3 regions of the Negadavirga shengliensis genome follow, and region 1 is predicted to be linked to each of the others. Evidence: riboswitches for the same ligand, from Rfam matches in the RefSeq annotation. Region 1 holds a riboswitch; each other region holds the start of a gene.
What was found. Region 1 has a riboswitch for S-adenosylmethionine ahead of ACFPFU_RS09265 (O-acetylhomoserine aminocarboxypropyltransferase/cysteine synthase family protein). Riboswitches for the same ligand answer to the same signal wherever they lie in the genome.
Positions count from the first base shown of each region.

Region 2: another riboswitch for S-adenosylmethionine. It lies ahead of ACFPFU_RS11820 (homocysteine S-methyltransferase family protein); the one in region 1 lies ahead of ACFPFU_RS09265 (O-acetylhomoserine aminocarboxypropyltransferase/cysteine synthase family protein).
Region 3: another riboswitch for S-adenosylmethionine. It lies ahead of ACFPFU_RS04815 (trans-sulfuration enzyme family protein); the one in region 1 lies ahead of ACFPFU_RS09265 (O-acetylhomoserine aminocarboxypropyltransferase/cysteine synthase family protein).

Region 1 covers NZ_JBHSJJ010000004.1:372,073-375,333, forward strand. The annotation lists gene ACFPFU_RS09260 (homoserine O-acetyltransferase family protein) at 1-199, opposite strand, end outside; gene ACFPFU_RS09265 (O-acetylhomoserine aminocarboxypropyltransferase/cysteine synthase family protein) at 205-1,512, opposite strand; SAM riboswitch class I at 1,729-1,838, opposite strand; gene ACFPFU_RS09270 (acyloxyacyl hydrolase) at 1,960-3,021, shown strand; gene ACFPFU_RS09275 (DUF305 domain-containing protein) at 3,197-3,261, shown strand, end outside.
Region 2 covers NZ_JBHSJJ010000006.1:23,856-27,116, reverse strand. The annotation lists gene metH (methionine synthase) at 1-296, opposite strand, end outside; gene ACFPFU_RS11820 (homocysteine S-methyltransferase family protein) at 298-1,344, opposite strand; SAM riboswitch class I at 1,414-1,514, opposite strand; gene ACFPFU_RS11815 (hypothetical protein) at 1,838-3,145, opposite strand; gene ACFPFU_RS11810 (PAS domain S-box protein) at 3,227-3,261, opposite strand, start outside.
Region 3 covers NZ_JBHSJJ010000002.1:466,915-470,175, reverse strand. The annotation lists gene ACFPFU_RS04820 (serpin family protein) at 1-337, opposite strand, end outside; gene ACFPFU_RS04815 (trans-sulfuration enzyme family protein) at 700-1,875, opposite strand; SAM riboswitch class I at 2,004-2,106, opposite strand; gene ACFPFU_RS04810 (SGNH/GDSL hydrolase family protein) at 2,204-2,851, opposite strand; gene ACFPFU_RS04805 (DUF4407 domain-containing protein) at 3,157-3,261, shown strand, end outside.

The DNA.
Region 1 (3,261 bases):
ATTGCTGTGCATTGGCATCTCCGGTAAGGGCATGCAATACCCATATTACATTGTCTTTTTTTGGTGTCAGGTGTCCTTGTGTGGTATAACTGATCTGAAATCCGGGGAGAGTACCACCGGATTCCAGTACCAGGTCTTCATTGCAAGTGAAAATCTCTTGGGTCATTTCAGCGATCAGATACGGAGATTGAAGGTTCATATTTATTATTTGATTTTGTCAAAAGCAGCACTGAGGTCCGCTTTTATATCTTCTATATGCTCTATTCCCGAGGAAATCCGCAACTGCGTTGGCGTAACCCCCGCAGCCAACTGTTCTTCATCAGATAATTGCTGGTGGGTGGTGGCTGATGGCTGGATGATCAGTGTTTTGGCATCGCCCACATTGGCCAGGTGTGAAATCAGCTGCAGATTGTTGATGAATGCAGAAGCGGTCTCCTTTTCTCCCTCCAGTTCAAAGCTCAACACACCTCCGTAGCCATTTGGAAGGTATTTTTTTGCGGTTTGATGATATGGGCTTGAAGGCAGTCCCGGATAGCTTACTTTTCTGACTTGAGGGTGGTTCTCCAACCATTTTGCCAGTTCCAGGGCATTGTCTGCCGTTCGCTGAACTCTTAAAGAAAGTGTTTCCAATCCTTGCAACAACAGAAATGCATTAAAAGGACTCATGGCGGGTCCGAAATCCCGGAGTCCTTCTACTCTGGTCCGGATGGCAAATGCAATGTTGGGCAGGCCCAGCGGGTTGTTGTCTCCAAATGTTTCCCAAAAATTAAGACCATGGTAACCTTCAGAAGGCTCAGAAAATTGAGGAAACTTCCCATTGCCCCAGTTATAGTTGCCACCGTCTACAATGATACCACCAATGGAATTGCCATGTCCCCCGATCCATTTTGTAGCCGAAGAAACCACAATGTTGGCGCCGTGTTTGATGGGTTGGCATAAAAAGCCACCGGCGCCAAATGTGTTGTCAACCACCAACGGTATATCATATTTTTTTGCCAGATTGGCTACCTCTGCAAAATCAGGCACGTTGAATTCAGGGTTACCGATGGTTTCTACATAGATAGCCTTGGTTTTATCGTTGATTTCCGCCTCAAGATCCGCTGCTTTATCCGTTTTCGCAAACCTCGCCTCGATACCGATACGTTTGAAAGATACTTTGAACTGATTGTAAGTGCCTCCATATAAAAACGGGGAGGTAACGAAGTTGTCTCCCACAGTCAGAAAATTGTTAAGGGCCAAAAACTGTGCGGATTGGCCGGAAGCAGTGGCCACCGCCGCTACACCACCTTCCAATGCCGCCATCCTTTTTTCAAAAACATCTGTCGTAGGATTCATGATCCTGGTGTAGATGTTGCCGAATTCTTTCAAAGCGAAAAGATTTGCGCCATGTTCCGCTGAATTAAAAACATAGGAAGTGGTCTGGTAGATTGGAACCGCCCTGGCGTTGGTAGCTGAGTCTGCTTCCTGACCCGCATGGATCTGTAAAGTTTCGAAACGATAATTTTGAGACATGTTGTGTTTTGTTTTGAGGTTTATTAATTAGAACAGTTGTTTTCCATTGAAAAATATTTCCGCAGCAACCGACGGCCATATGTTTTTTGCAGTGTTTCAAAAACACATACAGCCATCAAAATGACAGATTCTAGGAATGAGGCAGGAAATATTCCTGTAACAGGAAGGTACGTTTTGTAGGGAAATTTGCTTGTGATATGAAACCATGCTCTTCAGAATTTATATATCCAAATGGCCTTAATGCCCCTTGGCAGGAATTGGCACCTTGGATTTTCCAGGTTGCCAGAGGATCACTGAGCCTGTCTCTAACCTCTTCTTTATAAATCCAAATACTTTAAAAAGTAAAAGGATGCTGCAAAATAAGCGCTCTTTCGCCTTATTTGCAATAATTTGCCACCAAAATTTTTAATTTTGAAACAAATATCCACGATTTCAGTGTGATAGGGTATGTATGAATTGAAAATCTCTTTTTTCTCATTGCTCCTGATTTTATATTTGGGAACACATGCTACTGCCCAGAAGGTCTCCAGGTGGACAGGGGAACTGCAAAAAGGCATTATCGTTGCCCATGCCACAGATCTGATTCCAGTGGCCGATTCCCAGCCCTTTGGCTTTCGTGCGGGCTTTGATGTATTGCAGAAAAGCAGGGATGCATGGCATGCATGTCATTGCCATCATTTTCTCGGAATAGATTTTTCATACCATAATTTCAATAACCGCGAAATCCTGGGAAGCGCTTTGTCCTTGTCGGGGGCATTCGAACCCGTTATATGGCATAATAAGAACTGGCTGCTGTCTGTAAGGTCCGGTATGGGTATCAGCTATATTACCAGAGTTTACGATGAAGAATTTAACCCGGATAATAATTTTTTCAGCAGCCCCATAAGTTTTCTGTTGTTTATTTCTCCGAAAATCAGTTACAAATTATCAGAACGCTGGATGAGTAGCCTTACGCTTCATTACAACCATATTTCCAATGGCGGTCAGAGGCAACCCAACAGAGGCATGAATTTTCCCACCTTAGGCATAGGGATATCCTATTTGGTACGGGATCTGGACTTGCCGGACCATGAGGCCGAAAAAGCAAGTAAAAAAGTAGCTTGGCATGCGGATTTTTTTGGTACGATGAGAGATGATCCCGTCAATCCGGGAAGGAAGCCTTCTTTTGGTGTATCTGCAGGAAGCATTTACCGGATAGGCAGGGTGAATGGATTAGGGGCGGGAGCGGAAATCAATTGGGACCTCGCAGCCAATGAAATCTCAGGAAGCGGCAACGCGGCTATCCTGGGTACCTATTTTTCCCACCATTTTCTCTTCGGCAGGTTTGATTTCAGTCAACGCATGACATGGTATATCCAAAAACCGGTTGGTTATCAGCCTGATAGGACTTTCTTTCAAAGGTATATTTTAAGTTATGAAATTTTTAAAGGGGTGCGTGTAGGAGTGGGTTTGAAAACACATGGCCACGTAGCGGAGAATATCGATTTCCGTATAGGATGGCGGAAATAGGGAGTGGTTTGTTCCGGGTTTCCCCGTTGCTATTATTTCAGTAAAACGCTGATTGAAAAGCTTGCTCTGGCGTGGAAGAGGCATACTTTTTGCGTCTTAAACCTGCATGAATAAAACCCATATTTCCTTACCTCAAATAGATATTTGGATTTCGATAAAACTAAAGCCATAGCAAATGAAAAACACCAACTATCAGAAGTTTTTAATCATGCTTACGGCATCTTTTATGATAATGTATGC
Region 2 (3,261 bases), on a different contig from region 1:
ATTCTACTGATTTCGGGCTCGGAAGCGATAAGGTTCAGAAATTTCACCATAGCTGCCTCCCCATCCAACATGGCCTCATCCATACACACGTCCAAAATTTGGGCACCGCCTCTTACCTGGTCCAAAGCCACTTCCAGGGCCTGGTCATAGTCTCCGTTCAGGATAAGCCTGGCAAATTTTTTCGATCCGGTCACATTGGTCCTTTCCCCTATGTTCACAAAATTGATCTCAGGGGTAAAAACCAAAGGTTCCAAGCCGGAAAGCCGCAATACGTTGTTGTTTGGGTAACTACTCATTCTACTGTATTTCAGTAAGCGAAGGATTTAATTTTCTTGGGGAATATTCGGCCGCCAGAGCGGCAATTTCCCTGATGTGATCGGGTGTGGTACCGCAACAGCCTCCCAGGATATTCACCCAACCTTCTTTGATAAATTCTTTGACCTGGTCTTTCATTTCTCCCGGTCCCTGGTCATATTTGCCAAATTCATTAGGTAATCCGGCGTTCGGATAGACGCTTACATAATAAGGCGCCCTCTCCGCCAATACTTTGAGATAAGGCCTGAGTTCCTTAGCCCCTAATGCACAATTGAGCCCTATACTTAACAAAGGAACATGGGACAACGAAATCAAAAAAGCCTCCGTGGTCTGGCCGGACAGGGTTCTGCCCGAAGCGTCTGTAATGGTTCCGGAAACCATAATAGGAATACCTCCTTCAAGGGGATCAAGCGGTATGCCTCTTTTTTCATATACTTCCTGTATGGCATACAATGCAGCTTTGGCATTCAAGGTGTCAAACACTGTTTCCACCAGTAATATATCCACGCCCCCGTCCAGTAATCCTTCTACCTGTTCCTGATAGGCTGCAGACAGTTGATCAAAAGTGACCGCGCGGTAACCGGGGTCATTCACATCAGGAGAAATGGATGCCGTCCTGTTGGTGGGGCCTATGGCACCGGCCACAAAGCGGGGTTTTTCAGGGTTTTTATCTGCATATTCCTCCGCCACTTCCCGGGCTATCTTTGCAGATTCATAATTGAGTTTATAGGCGAGGTCTCCTAGGCCATAATCCTCCTGAGCGATGGAAGTGCTGCTGAAAGTGTTTGTTTCCACTATATCCGCGCCCGCGTCAAAATATGCCCTATGGATATCTTTTATGATTTCCGGGCGGCTGAGTGAAAGGAGATCATTATTCCCCTTCAGGGATTTTTTGATCTGGTATAGTTCTTCTGTACGAAAATCTTCTTCCTTAAGGGCATGACGCTGTATCATGGTACCCATGGCACCATCCAAAATCAAAATTCTTTTTTTAATTTCCTTAAGCAATAAATCGGTTCTGTTCGGCATACTGTTGTCATTTAAAAAGCCTATGCGAGTATGAACCGGGAAGAAAAATAGAATATCTATATCTTATGCGGCTCATCTTTATCCGGCATTTCCGGAACGGGAATTAGCACCTTGTTAATCAGGTTGCTAAGACATCATAGGGCCCTTCCCTCCGTCTTTCTCGATAAGCGATCTCAAAATTAACATCATTTTGTGGAAAAAATACTCCATATAAAAAAAACTTTAAATTTTTTTCGTTTTATACGGATCATTTTATCGAAATGCGAATTTTAATCTGTGAGGAGAAGGGACGTCAGCTGCACCTGGGTTTTTGAAACGGCAGCATTTTGTGGGTTAATAAAACAACATCACTTTTTCTGTTTCTCGGCGTCGGCACCAAAAAATACTATCCTCGAATACAGGGTTTTTGTTCTGGTAATGGATCAATGGTTCATGTAAAAACGGTTTCGGCCACAGCCAGCTTGAGGATATCCCCCACCGAAAATCATCCCCTTCAGGGCCGGATGCCGAGCCCGAACTGCAAATAGGGACCGGACATATAATTGGCCATGGTAAGGCCTCCCAGCCTGTATCGGCTTAATGGAAGTTCATAACCGAAATGGGCTGAATAAACCAGGTTAAACATTTTTGTGTTCAAAGGCATGGCATAAGCCAGGTAAATTTCAGGTTTGGCCATTATACCCCGATTGGACAGATAGCCATCAAAATCCGGCTCCTCAAAAAGCAGGGGAAAGTCAGGTTTCACCTTGTGTTCCAATGTATACCTGATATTTCCATATCCTAAGCCCCCCAGGCCGCCCAGCTCGACGTTTTTCCTTTTAAACAACAGGTAGCCGTAATTAAAGTACAGTCTTAAACTATTAAGGGTTTGGTCGTATTGCTCATTGGCAGGTCCCGTATTGGCAATATTGAACACATCAACACCATACATCCTTCTTCTGTTTTCACCGATAACTTTGATACCCAAGTTGCCGGGAATCCTGGATAAAGGCTGCATACCATTGGCTTCCAACAGTTCGTTGAACCGGGTAGGTGTTCTGAAGTTCATGCCATAGAAAAAATGAACCCCCAAAGCCGCATCGGGAAAAAAAAGACTCCGGTCAGGCATGGATATTCCGGCTCCCATCCTGAAAAAGGCGCCACTTTGTAAATTGTCAAAATTAATTCCGTTTATACTCCAGGAATCCTCGAAGGGGCTGAAAGCATAACCGAATTTTGCCATGAGTTCCAAGGTCTCCTCCATGCCTGGCAAGTCAAAGTCATACCCTAACTGGAAACCTATCTCGGTAAGAAACCCGCCCATTTTATGGGTTCCTTTCTGGATGTCTTTTTTTCTCAACACAAACCCTTGAGACGGATTTTGCAGGAAGGGTCCCAGTTCGTCTATCCTACGTTCATCTTTCAGCATTTGAAAGTTCAAATAACCGCCCCCCATGGACATGTAGTGGACGAGGTGAAACCTGCCTTCCTCCGTGAGCGAATAGCCGATGTTCATATAGAACCTGGTCGTCCTGTGATCTATCTCATATTCTCTGAAAAGGGATTTAGGTCCGTTGTTGTGGTACAGTTCAAAACCCAATATAAAATCATTAAACCTATATTGATAGCCCATCCCGGTAGAACTGTAACCGCTTCTGAGCGGCGAGACACCTTTGTTCTGAAGCATTTCATTGAATTCCCGTACATTGGCGCCCGAAGAACCCGCTATAAAATACAAGGTAGATCTTTTGGTATGATCTGACTGCGCTTGCAGATACTGAAAACTGAGCATTACCAGTATTTGAATGAAAAGAATTCTCATAGGTCTAAAACAGGCTGTAAAGGTACAGTTATTGAGGGGGATTTGCCAGTCGCAAGTTTGATAATTAACGCGAAAAAAGGTTCACAGGTACTTTATTATTTTTCCGTACAGGTTTT
Region 3 (3,261 bases), on a different contig from region 1:
GCTCTTTGGCCGCCTTGTTGGCCTCCTCCAGCCCCATCCCCTCATATCGCAGTATCCGTACAAATTCTTCCAGCACTTCCCCCTCATTGCCATTCATGGTCATGGAAAGGGCTTGATGTATACTGTAGGGGCTAAAAAATTGATTGACTGCCTCCGTTTTTTGGAGCTGGTGAAAAAGGTCCAGTGCAAATTTGGAGCTGCTGAATACCATTTCCTTTTCATAGCCCTGTAAGGTCCTGATATTGGGGGTAAGGGCCTCTTCTGCAGATCCGCCCCAGTCGCAGGCAGCGAGATGGAGAACAGCGAAAAGTGATAAAAGTGCATACGGGTTTCTCATAGTCGGGATTATTTTTAGCGGCTTTAAAATAGTAGACGGTAGGTTTGCCCATAACGCTACACCTTACCGAAAAAAATACAAACAAAATAGAGCGGTCAGCGGAAAGGACCGTATGGGGCTTGGACCCAAGTGTTTTTCATTAACCCGGTCTTGGATGGCCGCACCATGATCCTGTTTCCAACTTTTCGGTCGGCCCCAAGTGCAACCGGATGTAACGGTAACTCCTTAAATGGTCGGGCTCTCCGATTATTTTAAGGGAAATTGAGATAAAAATGAATAAGCTTAGTTTTAAGGGAGATAATTTTATAACAAGATCCTGTTAATAAAGCCTTGTTGAATGCCGTGTGATGGCGCACTTTAGATCACCTGGATAGCACCAGTGCCTTCTCAATATCGCCAATGATGTCATCCACATGCTCAAGACCCACAGAAAGCCTCACCAAGCCGTTGTGTATCCCGACCCTTTCTCTTTCTTCCTCGGTCAGCTTGCTGTGGGTGGTGGAGGCAGGGTGGGTGATGATGCTTCGGCTGTCACCCAGGTTGGCGGTGACGGTGATCATCTGTAACTGGTCAATGAACTTTTGGGCACGGTTCAAGCCTCCTTTCAAGGTCAGTGTGATAATGCCCCCACCGTGCCGCATTTGCTTTTTGGCAAGATCATACTGGGGGTGGGAGGGGAGAAAGGGGTATTTCACCGTTTCTATATCCTGGCTATGTTGGAAGTATTCAGCTATTTTCAAAGCATTTTCACAGTGCCTGTCCATCCTTACGGCCAAGGTCTCCATGCTCTTGGCAAGTACCCATGCATTGAAGGGGGATAAAGACGGCCCCGTATGTCTCATGAAAAATTGTACGTCGTCTATCAATTCCTTTTTACCCAAAATCAAGCCACCCAGCACCCTGCCCTGCCCGTCTATGTATTTGGTGGCGCTGTGGGTAACGATATGCGCTCCCCATTTGGCAGGCTGTTGCAGATAAGGTGTGGCAAAACAGTTATCCACCACCAGGATAAGGTTATGGGCATTGGCAAAGTCGGCAATATATCCCAGATCAATGATTTCCAGTCCCGGATTGGAAGGGGTTTCGATGAAAATCATCTTGGTATTCGGCCTAACCAGTTTGTCCCAGTTGGCGATATCCACAATATCGCCGTAGGTATGGTCAATACCCCATTTTGGAAAAACCCTGGTCAGCAACTGATGGGTGGATCCGAACAGGGACCGGGAAGCCAAAATATGGTCACCTTGGCTGAGCAATGCAGCCATGCTGCCAAACATGGCGGCCATTCCGGAGGCGGTGGAGACGCCGGTTTCCGTACCCTCTGCCGCACAGACTTTGGAGATCAGGTCACTGGTATTGGGATTGGCATAACGGGAATAGATGTTGCCGGGAATTTCGTCCGCAAACATTTGCCTGGCCTGTTCGGCAGAATCAAATACAAAACTGGAACTCAGGTATATGGGAGCGGAATGCTCTCTCTGGTCGGAAGCCGAATCGGCGATCCTGATAGCTTGTGTTTCAAAATTCTTATAAGACATCAGTAAAATGTTTTCTTAAGGATAGGATACAATTATTTGTCCCAAATAATAAATAAAAGGGCAAGGCAGAATGGTTGGAATGTGGGGGTTCGAAAAAAGAAAAGAGAATGTATGCTGTCATAATTTCTAATTTATAGGTCCCTTTATTGGGCAGGTTTTGGCACCTTTCCTTTGTCCGGAAGGTTGCCAGAGGGTCCAAGAGCCTGTTCTCTCGCCTCTTCTTTATAAATCAGTTGCCTGAAATGTGAATGCAAAGTAAATGCAGCCAAAACTGAATTCCAAATGTAATGAGGGATTTTGCCAAAATAAAAGCATTTCCCCTTCAAGACTACAAAAACTCCTGTATTACCTCTTTCCAGATATCATACCCCTTTCTGTTCATATGCAGGTTATCTTCCAGAAAAATATCCGTAAACGGTTTATTGTCTTCGTCCAGCATTTTTGTCCAAACGTCAGCATAGGAGACGTTTTCCTTTACCACACTGTAGGTTTTCATCTCCTGGTTCAGGGCGACGTATTGTTCTGCCAATTCCCAACGGGCGATACTGGGCTTGGCGCTGATCAGGATGATCTGGGAATCAGGCAGTTTTAGTTGGATTTGGGTTACAATGAGATTGAGGGTTTCGATGATTTTTTGGGCGTCCTTTCCGGCCGCAATATCATTGTCACCTTCATAGATAAATACCTTTTTGGGTTGGTAGTCTAAAATCAACTCGTCAATATAATAAAGCAAATCACTGGCGTGTGACCCGCCAAAACCTGCATTGACTATTTGGTGATCAGGAAAATCCTCGGGAAGGTCACGCCACATCCTGACGCTGGAGCTTCCGGTAAACAATATTGCCCCCGCGTGCTCGTCGTGGGGAAAATCGGTGTTGATCTCCTGCACCTGTTTTTCGAACCTCTCAGGGTCCTGGGCCAAAACGGCAAATTGGCAGATAATTAAGATCAAAATCAGCGAGGCAGGCTTTTTCATAAAGTTTTGTTTTTTTAGCGGTACCGAAATTAGGGGTTTTGTTTCAATATTGAAAACCCCGCCTGTCAAAAAGGGTGCCGTGTTGTACTGATTACGAACACCCGGGTGTTGATAAATGTACACGTGGTGTTGGCGTTTTCATCAGGCGTCAACTTTGTTATGGAAGGTTGGCGGTAGTTTTATTGTTGTTTTTCAGGAAGTTATCGGATATCCGTACAAGGAAGTTGCTTTTTTATCGTTACTTCTAAAGTTTAGCGTGACCTTTGTGAAACACATCATGCAGGATATATAAATTGTTTAACCCCATGCGATCTGTCCAAAATTTTCTCTGGTTTTGTGCCGGTGGCTACCGGCCACTGTTAAACCGAAGCCCTACGGAATCCAACAAATACATAGGAATAGGCGGGACA